DNA from 3 places in the Labrys sp. HAY1-8F genome. Region 3 is predicted to be linked to each of the others. Evidence: predicted binding sites of a transcription regulator. Region 3 holds the regulator's gene; each other region holds the start of a gene.
The links. Region 3 encodes PhoB, which activates phosphate uptake and scavenging genes when phosphate is short. Its sites were predicted from a motif close to TGTCATNNANCTGTCAT; they were not measured.
Positions count from the first base shown of each region.

Region 1: the regulator PhoB is predicted to act here: its motif matches at 2,436-2,452, upstream of phnC (phosphonate ABC transporter ATP-binding protein).
Region 2: the regulator PhoB is predicted to act here: its motif matches at 1,642-1,658, upstream of ppk2 (polyphosphate kinase 2).

Region 1 covers NZ_JBPGWZ010000002.1:1,638,510-1,642,691, forward strand. Annotated here, with positions in the region: gene ACR9ZN_RS16540 (BtaA family protein) at 1-113, shown strand, start outside; gene ACR9ZN_RS16545 (class I SAM-dependent methyltransferase) at 122-778, shown strand; gene ACR9ZN_RS16550 (MaoC family dehydratase) at 813-1,286, opposite strand; gene ACR9ZN_RS16555 (MaoC family dehydratase) at 1,283-1,741, opposite strand; gene ACR9ZN_RS16560 (LbetaH domain-containing protein) at 1,746-2,390, opposite strand; gene phnC (phosphonate ABC transporter ATP-binding protein) at 2,595-3,419, shown strand; gene phnD (phosphonate ABC transporter substrate-binding protein) at 3,480-4,182, shown strand, end outside.
Region 2 covers NZ_JBPGWZ010000002.1:1,259,369-1,263,550, forward strand. Annotated here, with positions in the region: gene ACR9ZN_RS14875 (glycine C-acetyltransferase) at 1-450, opposite strand, end outside; gene ppk2 (polyphosphate kinase 2) at 626-1,546, opposite strand; gene ACR9ZN_RS14885 (GMC family oxidoreductase) at 1,688-3,286, opposite strand; gene ACR9ZN_RS14890 (metallophosphoesterase) at 3,470-4,182, opposite strand, start outside.
Region 3 covers NZ_JBPGWZ010000002.1:2,232,602-2,236,783, reverse strand. Annotated here, with positions in the region: gene ACR9ZN_RS19425 (RNA polymerase sigma factor) at 1-1,026, shown strand, start outside; gene ACR9ZN_RS19420 (hypothetical protein) at 1,045-1,782, opposite strand; gene phoB (phosphate regulon transcriptional regulator PhoB) at 1,923-2,624, opposite strand; gene phoU (phosphate signaling complex protein PhoU) at 2,638-3,357, opposite strand; gene pstB (phosphate ABC transporter ATP-binding protein PstB) at 3,393-4,182, opposite strand, start outside.

The DNA.
Region 1 (4,182 bases), 590 kb from region 3:
ACTTGCTGGCACGCTGGTTCTATGACCGCGAGCGTTGCCGGGCCTGGACAGCCCGCGACCGTTCCGCGATCTATGGCGGTTTCCATCTCTACGAGCTGCGAGCCCTCCATTGAGCATCGAGATGCAGACAGGCGATGCTGCGGCGGCGATGAACCGGATCTATCGCCACCAGCGCTACATCTACGATCTCACGCGCAAATATTATCTGCTCGGCCGGGATCACCTGATCGCCTCGCTGCGACCGGCCGCCAGCGATGCGATTCTCGAAATCGGTTGCGGCACCGGCCGCAACCTCATCGCCGTAGCCAGGCGCTATCCCGCCACACCACTTTACGGCTTCGACATTTCGACGGCGATGCTCGAAACGGCCCGGCACTCGCTCGACCGCAATCGCCTGGCGCGAGTCACCGTGGCCGAGGCCGATGCCACCCGCTTTTCGCCTGAACAGCTCGGGCGCAAGGGTTTCGAGCGCATCTACATCTCCTATACGCTCTCGATGATCCCCGACTGGCGCGCCGTACTGGAACGCGCCATTGCCGGCCTGAACCCAGGCGGGCACCTTCTGATCGTGGATTTCGGCCAGCAGGACGGCCTGCCGGGCTGGTTCAAGCACCTGCTCTTCGCCTGGCTGGCACGCTTCCACGTCCATCCCATCGCGGCATTGCCCACAGCGCTGGCGGACCTAGCAAGCCGCGAGGGACTGCGGCTTCGGACCAAAGACCTCTACCGCGGCTACGCCTTCTATGCGGAACTGGAGAGGCCGGCCATAGTGACATAGGTTCGAGCCAATTGCGGGGCACGCTATATTTCCCTTACCCCCGCCTTTCCCAGAACACCGTGCCCTCGAAGCGGAAGGCCTGCTCGCCATGCTGGTTGATGGCTGAACTCAGCATCGAGACGATGCCCCATTCGGGACGGGAAGCGCTCTCCTTCTTGCCCGTGATCTCCACGCTGTAGCGCAGCGTATCACCAGCATGCACCGGCTTGGCCCAGACCATGTTGCGAAAGCCCGGTGACGGGCCGAGCTTGACCACCGGCTTGCCGAGTTGGCGCGCCCTGATGATCTCGACCTCCTGATGCGCCACCAGGAGTTTCATCCAGACCGCGGCAACCTGCCAGCCCGACGCCACCAGGCCGCCGAAATGGCTGGCCGCCGCAGCCGCTTCGTCGACGTGAAAGGGCTGGGGATCGTAGAGCACCGCAAAGCGCTTGATGTTCTCGACCGAAAAGGTGAAGGCACCGATCTCGTCGGTATCGCCGATGGCGAGATCCTCGAAATATTTCATGCCACCAGCCTCCGGCCGAACATGATGGAGCCGGTCTGGGTGGTCACCACCGTCTTTCCATCAGCCACGAGCTCGAACAGGAACTTCACCAGGCCCATCTCGGGGCGGCTCTTGGAAGCGCGCGCCTCCAGGGTCGTGCGGCGAACGCTCAGCGTGACATCCGGGCGGAGCGGCGCCAGCCATTTGACCTCGTCGATGCCGGGCGCGCCCATCGAGGTGGAGCCGAGCATGAAGCCATCGCAGTTGAGCCGCATCAAGATGCAGCAGGCATGCCAGCCGGAAGCGGCGAGCCCGCCCAGCATGGTGCCTTTTGCCGCCTCATCATCGAGATGAAACGGCTGGGGGTCGTATTCCCTGGCAAAAGCGAGGATGGCCTCGCGCGTCAGCTTGTACGATCCGTAGGTGGCAATCTCGCCGACCGGGAAATCTTCGAAATGGAGCAGGGTATCAGCCATGCCCTCAGGATGGACCGATTAGGCCCTCAACGGCAAGAGCCTGATATTTGTCGAGGAAGGCCTCGACCGGGAGCTTACGGAAGTCGGGCAAGGCGGCGCGCAGGGTCTCGTGCGACCAATTCCACCAGCCCAGGGCCTGCAGGCGGTCGGCAATCGCTTCCTCGAAACGACGGCGGATCGGCCGTGCCGGATTGCCGGCGACGATGGTGTAGGCTTCCACGTCCCGGGTGACCACGGCGCCGGCCCCCACCACGGCGCCGATACCGATGCGGCGCCCCGGCAGCACGATCGCGCCATGGCCGATCCAGACATCATGGCCGATATGGACGTCATGTTCCCTGCGCCAGGCGAAGAACTCGTCCTCGTCGCTCTCGCCTTCGAAATAGGCCGAGGCGCGATAGCTGAAATGGCTCTGGCTCGCGCGGTTCATCGGGTGATTGCCCGGATTGATGCGTGTATGGGCCGCGATCGACACGAAACGGCCGATATGGCTGTACGCAATGTCCGAATCGTTGACGACATAGGAATAGTCGCCGAGTTCGACCTCATGCAGGCTGGTACGGGGACCTACTTCGGTGTAGCGCCCGAGCCGGCTTGCGTAAATCAAAGCCGCCGGGTCGACGAAAGGCGTCAGGCTGAGTTTGGGCAAAGGGCGATCCAACGGTGATGGAAGGGCCCTGCTTCCCACTCCGCTGCGACAGCCACGTGACAAGCATCCGCCGGAGCGCCCGATCTGTCGCAAAGGCCCGCGAAATCCGCGGGGGATCGTCACCGAAACATCATTGAACTGCCATCCCTCTGTAATGGCCCAGCGTTACCGACTTCGGAAAGCTGCACGAGAAGGGATCTGTTCATGCTGGCGATCAAAGGAGTTTCCAGGCGCTTCGGCGGCAAGGCTGCCGTCGCGGACGTCAATTTGGAAATCGCGCCCGGCGCCTTCATCGGCGTAATCGGGCGTTCGGGTGCCGGCAAGTCGACATTGCTGCGCATGCTGAACCGCCTCGTCGATCCGAGCGAGGGCACGATCTCCTTCGACGGCGTCGATGTCACGGCTCTGCGCGGCCAGGCCCTGCGCGACTGGCGTGCGCGCTGCGCCATGATCTTCCAGCAGTTCAATCTGATCGGCCGCCTCGACGTGCTCACCAATGTGCTGATGGGCCGCCTCAACAAGGTCTCGACCGCCAGTGCCGTGCTGCAGCTGTGGGGCCTCGAGGACAAGGCCATGGCGCTCGCTGCGCTCGAGCAGTTCGACATCGCCAATCTCGCCGGCCAGCGTGCCGACAGCCTGTCCGGCGGCCAGCAGCAGCGCGTGGCGATCGCCCGCGCTTTGGTGCAGGAACCCTCGATCATCCTGGCGGACGAGCCGATCGCCTCGCTCGATCCGCGCAACACCAAGGTCGTGATGGATGCGCTGCTGCGCATCAACAAGCATTTCGGCATCACTGTCATCTGCAATCTTCATTCGCTCGATCTTGCCCGCGGCTATTGCGACCGCCTGATCGGCATGTCCGCCGGCCGAGTGGTGTTCGACGGCACCCCCGCCATGCTCACCGCCGATGCAGCGCGCGACCTCTACGGCCTTGAGGCCGGCGAAGTCATGGATGCCGATGCCGACGCCAAATGGGCAGGCGACACAAACTCGGCAGGTTTGGCTCGCCCTGCCAGCGTCGCGGCCTGACAGGCCGGCTGCGCATCTTCAAGAGCCACAAGAACACGATATTTCCGACAGGAGAGACCTATGCTTTCGCGCCGCACGCTGCTCGGCCTTGCCGCAGCAGCCATGAGCTTTGCCGCCGGTACCGCCCAGGCCGAGGACTGGAAGGCCCAGTATCCCGAATTGACGCTTGCCGTCATCCCGGCCGAGAATGCCTCCACCACCAATGACCGCTACCAGCCGCTGGCCGACTACATCGCCAAGCAGGTCGGCGTGCCGGTCAAGCTCAACATCGCCAACGACTACGCCGCCGTGATCGAAGCCCAGCGCGCCGGCTTTGCCCAGATCGCCTGGTACGGCCCGGCCTCCTACGCCCGCGCCATCATCACCGGCGTGGCCACCGAGCCGGTCGCCGTTCCCCGCCACAACAATGGCCTCACCGGCTACTATTCGGTGATCTATGTGAAGGCCGACAGCCCCTACAAGACCATCGAGGATCTCAAGGGCAAGAAGCTCGCCCTCGTCGACCCCAACTCGACCTCCGGCAACAATGCGCCGCGCTTCGGCCTGCACAGCCAGGGCATCGACGTCGACAAGTTCTTCTCCTCGGTCGTCTTCGCCGGCAGTCATGACAATGCCGTGCTGGCCCTCGCCCAGGGTACCGCAGATGCTGCTGCCAACAGCTGGAACTCGGAAGACGATTCCAACCTGACCCGCATGCTCAGCCGCGGCATCCTCAAGAAGGATGACGGCACCCCGATGACCAAGGGCGACTTCCGCGTCATCT
Region 2 (4,182 bases), 970 kb from region 3:
CTTGGCTTTGCACAGGCGCACGCCATCGATGATCGAGGCATGGTTCAGGCTGTCGGAGACGATGGCGTCTTCGGCGCCGAGCAGCGGCTCGAAGACCCCGCCATTGGCATCGAAGCAGGCGGCGAAGAGAATTGCATCATCCTTGTTGAGATAGCGGGCGATGGCGCGCTCCAGCTCGCGATGCAGGGTCTGCGTGCCGCAGATGAAGCGCACCGAGGCCATCCCGAAGCCATGGCCGTCCATTGCCTGCTTGGCGGTGGCGATGATCTCGGGGTTGTCGGCCAGACCCAGATAATTGTTGGCGCATAGATTGAGCATCGGCCGACGCCCGGCTTCATTAGCCACCTCGATGCGGGCGCGCTGCGGGCCGGCGATCTCGCGCTCGCTCTTCCACAAGCCATCCTTGGCAATATCAGCCAGGGTGGATTTGACATGATCGACGAGCGACATCGGACGGCTCCTTGCACCTGTTCGGGTTCACAGGCCTAAGCCAAAACCGGCCGCGCTTCAAATGATGAGATCATGCCAAAAGCGGATGGCGCCCCGCTTCGGCTGGCTGCGAAGCGAGGCGCCATGATGGCAGGCGATGTCCTGCAATTATCGCCGGAATTCAGGGCAAGACGCTTCAGAAGGCTTTCGGCACATACATTTCCAACGGCACGGGATGGCGCACATAGTCCTCATGCCGCTCGCGCTCCGGCAGATTCACAGGCGGACGCTCCACCTCGCCATAGGGAATCTGGGTCAGCAGATGACTGATGCAGTTCAGGCGAGCGCGCTTCTTGTCAACAGCCTCGACCACCCACCAAGGTGCCTCCGGAATATGGGTGCGCTCCAACATCACTTCCTTGGCCCGGGTATAGTCTTCCCAACGCCGGCGGGATTCGACATCCATCGGGCTCAGCTTCCACTGCTTGAGCGGATCCTGGATGCGCATATTGAAGCGGAACTCCTGCTCCTCGTCGGTGATCGAGAACCAGTATTTCAGCACGAGGATGCCCGAGCGCACCAACATGCGCTCGAATTCAGGCACCGAGCGGAAGAATTCCTCATATTCGGCATCGGTGCAAAAGCCCATGACATGCTCGACGCCGGCCCGGTTGTACCAGCTGCGGTCGAACAGCACCATTTCGCCGCCGGCCGGCAGATGGGCTGCGTAACGTTGGAAATACCATTGCGTACGCTCGCGCTCGTTTGGCGCCGGCAAGGCCGCGACGCGGCAGATGCGTGGATTGAGGCGTTGGGTGATGCGCTTGATCACGCCGCCCTTGCCGGCTGAATCGCGCCCTTCGAAGATCACCACCACTCGCAATTTGTGGTGCTGAATCCAATCCTGCAGCCGCACCAGTTCGTGCTGCATGCGAAAAAGCTCGCGGAAATAAAGCCTGCGATCGAGCGTATCGCCGCCCTCTGCGTCGGGCACGCCTGTCAGGATACGATCCAGGCGCGCCTCCTCCAGCTCCAGTTCCAGTTCCTCGTCATAGCCGTCAGCGATCTCCTGCTGGATACGTTCGAGGTTGGCTCTGCTATCCGCTGGCGTGATCATGCGAATACTCCTTGCGCGAGGGGGCTGGTCCATGGTGCTGGATCGTCGTCCGGACGCATAAGCCCAGACTATGATGAAGCCCGTAGTGCAGGAATATTTCAGTTATGTGACATAGGCGATAGGCGCTTCTCGCGGAATGCCTCAGCCTGCCTGCAGCCACTCCACCGCACGATGGGCGATGGCCATCACCGGGGCATTGGTATTGCCGCTGACGATCTCTGGCATGACCGAGCAATCGAACACGCGCAGGCCTTCGATGCCACGCACGCGCAACTGGGAATCGAGGACCGCCATCGGATCATCGTCCCGACCCATGCGCGCTGTACCAACCGGATGATAATTGGTCTTGACCATGCGCTTGCAATGGGCGTGCAGATCGGCGTCGGAGACCTTATCGGCTCCAGGCAGCATTTCGTGGGAGATCTTCTCCTTGATCGGCGAGGCCGTGAGGAAGGAGCGGGCAAAACGCAGGCCCGCTATCATCAGGCGGATATCCTCCGAATGTTTCAGGAAGCCCCCGTCGACGACCGGTGGCTCGAGCGGATCCGCCGAGCGCAGCTTCACCGTTCCCCGCGATTTCGGCCTGAGCAGGCAGGTGGTGAAGGTGACGCCGTCACAGGCGGCGACATCGGTGACGTCGCGGTCGAGATAGACGGTCGGCACACAATAGATCTTCAGGGAGGCGTCAGCCTCGGCATCGTCAGGATTGGTGAAGACGCAGGCCTCCACCCCGGTGGTCGTCACCGGCCCCTGCTTGCGCAAGAGATAGTCCAGGCCATTGCGGATCATGTTCCAGCCCTTGTCCTGACCGAAATAGCCATAGCGGCCGTTGGAGGCGGCGATCACCGGCACCTCGCAGTGATCCTGCAGATTCTCGCCCACGCCCGGCAGGTCCGCCTTCGGCTTGATGCCATGGCGCAGGAGCTGATCGGCCGGGCCGATGCCCGACAGCATCAGGAGCTTGGGGGTGACGTAGGTCCCGGCGGCGAGAATTACCGTGGCGGCGGACGCCCTGCGGGTTTGCCCCCCCTCGATATAGTCCACGCCGGCGCAGCGGTTACCCTCGATAACGAGGCGCGTCACGATCGCCTCCGTGGCGATGGTGAGGCGTTCATCGTCGCGCACCAGCGGCAGAAAGGCGTCCACAGCCGAGCAGCGGCGCTTGCGCACCGGATCCATGGTGCCCTGCATGAGGCCCACCCCGCGCTGGCGCCCGGAATTGAAGTCGGGATTGAACGGTTCGCCCAATGACGGCAGCGCTTCGAGGAACGCCTTCGTCATCTCGCAGGTATAGAGCGGCCTGGTGACCTTGAGCGGACCGGTGGTGCCGTGCACCGGCGTGGCGAGGTCGGCGTTGCCCTCCATCGCGATGAAATGCGGGAGGAGATCGGCATAGCGCCAGCCCTCCGCCCCATAGTTCTCCGCCCAATTGTCGTAATCACCAGGCTGGCCGCGCATATAGACCATGGCGTTGACAGAGGAACCGCCGCCGAGCACCCGCCCCTGCGGCACGATGGTGGCGCGCCCATCGAGCTGGGGCTGGCGCTCCATCCTGTGCATGGTGAGATAGGTGTCCTTGGCAAGATATTTCATATAGCCGGCGGGCATATGCATGATCGGGTTCATGCTCGCGGGGCCGGCTTCCAGCATCAAGACGCGCTGGCCGAGATCGCGCACGAGCCGCATGGCGGTGACGCAGCCCGACGAGCCGCCGCCGACGATGATGGTGTCGTAAGTCATTGCAAATCCGAACCCGTGCCAATTGTCTGACGAGTTCGTTGTGTTTCACAACTTTGCGGGGAGCGCAAACAGATTAGACTGCCGGCGCCGCCCCTGCCCCTAGCGCAAAGCGCGTTCGCGCACGAACGCCTGTTTGCTCTAGCTCTTTGTTTCGACGCGTCTTTGCGATTCTTGCCGATAACGTCAAATCGCAAAACGCTTTAGCGTGATCAGCACGATCTCGGGCGGCACGCCGAAGCGTACCGGCAGGCCGGTCATGCCGAGCCCCCCCGAGACGATGAGGTGGCGATCCTCCTCGATGACATGACCATAGGCAAATCGCTTGCCGAAGCGCGAGGGAACATGAAGCACCCCGACACCGGGCAGGACCACCTGTCCGCCATGGGTATGGCCGCAAACCGTCAGCGCGATACGATCGGGCACATCGACGAAGATATCCGGTTCATGCGCCAGCAGGATCGCCGGTGCGTCGTCGCCGATTTTGGCGAGAGTGCCCGGCAGATCATCCAGGCCGTAATTGCCGTCACCCAGGCCGAGCAGCCAGAACGGCCGCCCATCCTTGGTGAGGCGCAACGCCGCATTCTCCATCACCTGGATGCCATGGGCCTTGAAGGCACGGCGGACATTGTCGCCGTCATGCCAGCCGATATCGTGATTGCCGAGCACGGCATGCACGCCGAGCGGCGCGCGAAGGACGGAAAGCGCCCTGGCGCACTCCGACATCGGCACGAAGGAACCGACACCGAAGCGCCCCATGCCGGCCTCATAGTCGCCTGCCAGCAGCACGATGTCGGGCTTCAGGGCGTTGGTCGTCAACGCGATCTGCTCGATATGGGTGGGCGTCATCCAGGGATTGATGGCGTGGATGTCGGCGAGCACGGCAATGCGCAGCGTCG
Region 3 (4,182 bases):
ATCGACGCGGCCCGCCGCGCCAAGCTGCGCGGCGAAAAGGCGGACGAGGTCATCCGCCATGTCGAGGCCCTCGCCTCCGAGCAGGCCGAACAGCCTGTCATTCCCGATGAGCGCCTGCGCCTGATGTTCGCTTGTGCTCATCCCTCGCTCGATGCCGCCGTGCGCGCGCCCTTGATCCTGCAGACGATATTGGGGTTCGACGCCGGCGCGATCGCCAGCGCCTTCCTAGTTTCACCTGCGGCGATGAGCCAGAGATTGGTGCGGGCCAAGCTCAAGATCAAGCAGGCCGCCATCCCCTTCCGGATCCCGGAACCCGATGAGTTGCCCGGTCGTCTCGAAGCGGTATTGGAGGCCGTCTATGCCGTCTATGCCGAGGGTTGGGCCGATCCCGAAGGGGCGCAGGCCCGCGAGCGCAATCTGTCGGTGGAAGGCATCTGGCTCGGCCGGTTGCTGGTCTCGCTCCTGCCCGGCGAGCCGGAAGTGCTCGGCCTGCTGGCCCTGATGCTGCATGCCGAGGCCAGGCGGGCTGCACGCCGTAGCCCGGTCGGCGACTATATCCCGTTGGAACAGCAGGATACCACGCTTTGGGATGCCGCCCTGATCGAGGAGGCTGAGGCTTTGCTCGCCAGGGCCGGGCAGGCGCGACAGATCGGTCGCTATCAGCTCGAAGCCGCGCTGCAATCGGCCCATGCCAATAGGCGCATCTGCGCGACGACGGACTGGGCCGCGATCGTCACGCTGTATGAGGCCTTGGTACTACTGACCGCGTCCCCTGTCGCTGCCATCAACAGAGCCGTAGCGCTCGCCCGTCTTGCAGGACCGCAAGCCGGATTGGCCGGGCTCGACGAGGTCGCCAGCGACAGGCGGATCGCCGATTACCAGCCTTATTGGGCTGCACGCGCGGACTTGCTGGCCCGCGCCGCAAGGCAGGAGGAGGCCCGCAACGCCTATTCGCGGGCGATCGGGCTGGAGAGTGATCCCGTCATCCGCCGTTATCTGCAAGGGCGCCTGGCGGCTCTGGGCTGATATCGGCGCCTGCAGAAGCTATTGGGGATAGCGGCCATTGAAGGGCGGGGCCTCGATCCACCATTGCGGTGTATAGGCGCGCTTGATCGGGCAACGGATCAATGTGTCTTCATCGAGCCACAGCTGCCGCTCGGGGGCGGGGGTCATCACGATGGTTTCCGCCGTGCCGGAGCGGCCGCTTCGCAGGGCCTGGTCCTGCGCCGGCGAGCTGCCGCATCGAAGCTGCAGCGTCGCCTGGAACTTGGCGCTGGAAGGCTCCTCGCCATCGGCCTCGATGACCGCGCAATATTTGCCGTAGAGCTGGATGGCAGGACCGGCTGCCCGTAGAAGCTGCACGGAAACCCGGTTGCCTGGCGTCGCCCCCTGCTTGTCGCAGCCATCGTCCTGCAAGGCATAGATGCCGTCGGCATAGTTGCCCGCCTTCTGGGCATAGGACGTGTGCGTGGCGGGCGCGCGTCCGGCCTGCCTGACGGACAAGACGGTCCTGATCTGCCTGCTGCCATCGGGTGCGACCTCCACCATGGCCTCGACCTCGCATCGCGAGCCTTCCTTGCAGATACCGGCGACCTGCTCCTGCATGTCGCTGTCGGCTGCGATGAAGCAATCCTTGCCGATATAGGAGCCTGCCAAGCCGGAGCCGGTACCGAACTCGCCCGAACACAAGGTTTTCTTGAGCTTGGCCGCTGCGGCATCGCTGGGAAGCAGCGCCAACGAACTGGCAGTCAAAAGCGACGCGACGAGCAAGGAACGGATCATGGCAACCCCGGCATTTTCTTTGGCAAGTCGTCTTATCGCAAGCCTCTGAAATCGCCTAGATCGGGCGAGTACCGGGTACGTGATGCGACAAGGCCGGCGGTGAGCCGCCGGCCTTGGTGTCGGGCGATGAAATATCCGTCCTAGGCCTGCTTGGCGAAGGTCTCGTCGAAGGAATAGCCGGCGCCGCGAACCGTGCGGATCGGGTCGATCTCGCGCGTGCGGTTCATCGCCTTGCGCAGTCGCCCGACATGCACGTCGACCGTGCGCTCGTCGATATAGACGTCGCGGCCCCAGACGCTGTCGAGCAATTGCTCGCGTGCGAATACGCGTCCCGGCGCCTGCATCAGGAATTCGAGCAGACGGAACTCGGTCGGGCCGAGGCGGATCTCGCGATTGCCGCGATGAACGCGCTTGGTCTCGCGGTCGAGGGAAATGTCACCGGCCTTGAGCAGGGAGGCGACGTGATCGGGCTTGGCCCGACGCAGCAGAGCGCGCACGCGGGCCGAGAGTTCCGGCACGGAGAAGGGCTTGACGACATAATCGTCGGCGCCGGTGGCCAGACCCCGCACACGCTCGGTTTCCTCGCCACGCGCCGTGAGCATGATCACGGGCAGGCGCTCGGTTTCCGGCCGCATGCGGATGCGCCGGCACAATTCGATACCCGACAACCCCGGCAGCATCCAGTCCAGCAATACCAGATCCGGCACGCTTTCGCGCAGGCGGATCTCGGCATCGTCACCGCGCGCCACACTGTCGACCTCATAGCCTTCGGCTTCGAGATTGTAGCGCAGCAGCAAGGTCAGTGCTTCTTCGTCCTCGACGATCAGAACCTTGGGAGGCATGGCCTATCCCTTGTTACTTAGCCGGCACAGGAAGGTCGACGAGATCGGTGCTGTTGTCCGCCTTGGGCCGCTCGCCGGCCGGCGATTCACCGGTCACCAGGTAATGCACCGTTTCGGCGATGTTGGTGGCATGGTCGCCGATGCGCTCGATGTTCTTGGCGCAGAACAGCAGATGGGTGCAGAAGCCGATATTGCGCGGATCTTCCATCATGTAGGTCAGCAATTCGCGGAACAGCGAGGTGTACATCGCATCGATCTCGCCGTCCGAACTCCAGACCGAGAGCGCTTCTTCGACATTGCGCTGGGCGAAGGCGTCGAGGACCTGCTTGAGCTGCTCGAGCACCAGGTCAGCCATATGGTCGAAACCGCCGAAGAGCTGGGCCGGCTGCGCATGGCTGTGGATGGCCACCACGCGCTTGGCGACGTTCTTGCCGAGGTCGCCGATGCGTTCGAGATCGTTGGCCACCCGCAGGGCCGAGACGATTTCGCGCAGGTCGAGTGCCAGTGGCTGGCGCTTGGCGATGACCAGGATAGCCCGGTCCTCGACCTGGCGCTGGAGCTTGTCGATCGCCAGATCGAGCTCGATCACGGCCTTGGCGCGCTGGGTGTCGCGCTTGAGCAGGGCTTCGACGCTGTCGGCTACGCTCTTCTCTGCATAGCCACCCATTTCGGCGATCATGTTGCGCAATTCGCGCAATTCCTGATCAAAGGATGTAACGATGTGGTCGGACATGCCGCCTCCAAATGAATTCGACGCTGGCCGAGGGATCAGCCGAAGCGGCCGGTGATGTAATCCTGTGTACGGCTGTCGTTCGGGGTGGTGAACATCTTGTTGGTCTGGCCGACCTCGATGAGGTCACCCAGATAGAAGAAGGCCGTCACATCCGCGCAACGCGCCGCCTGCTGCATATTGTGCGTGACGATGACGATGGTGAAGTCCCGCTTCAATTCGTCGATCAGTTCCTCGATCTTGGCGGTCGAGATCGGATCGAGCGCGGAGGTCGGCTCGTCCAGCAGCACGACTTCGGGCTTCACCGCGATGGTGCGGGCGATGCACAGGCGCTGCTGCTGGCCACCGGACATGCCGAGCGCGGAGGCGTGCAGGCGGTCCTTGACTTCGTTCCACAGGGCGGCCTTGGTCAGGCACCATTCGACTCGGCTGTCCATTTCCGCCTTGGAGATCGACTCATGCAGGCGAACGCCGAAGGCGATGTTGTCATAGATCGACATCGGGAAGGGCGTGGGCTTCTGGAACACCATGCCGATGCGGGCGCGCAGCACTGCCGGATCGATCTCCTTGCCGATGACGTTCTGACCATCGAGCAGCACGCGGCCCTTGGCAGTCTGGCCCGGATAGAGGTCGTACATGCGGTTGAGCACGCGCAGCAGGGTGGACTTGCCGCAGCCGGAAGGACCGATCATGGCCGTGACCTGCCGGTCGATCATGTCGAGATTGATGCCCTTGAGCGCATGCTTCTCGCCATAGAAGAAGTCGAGATTCTCGACCTTGAGCTTCACGGCAGCGGCTGGATTGGCGACGGGGCGTTCGGCAACCGCG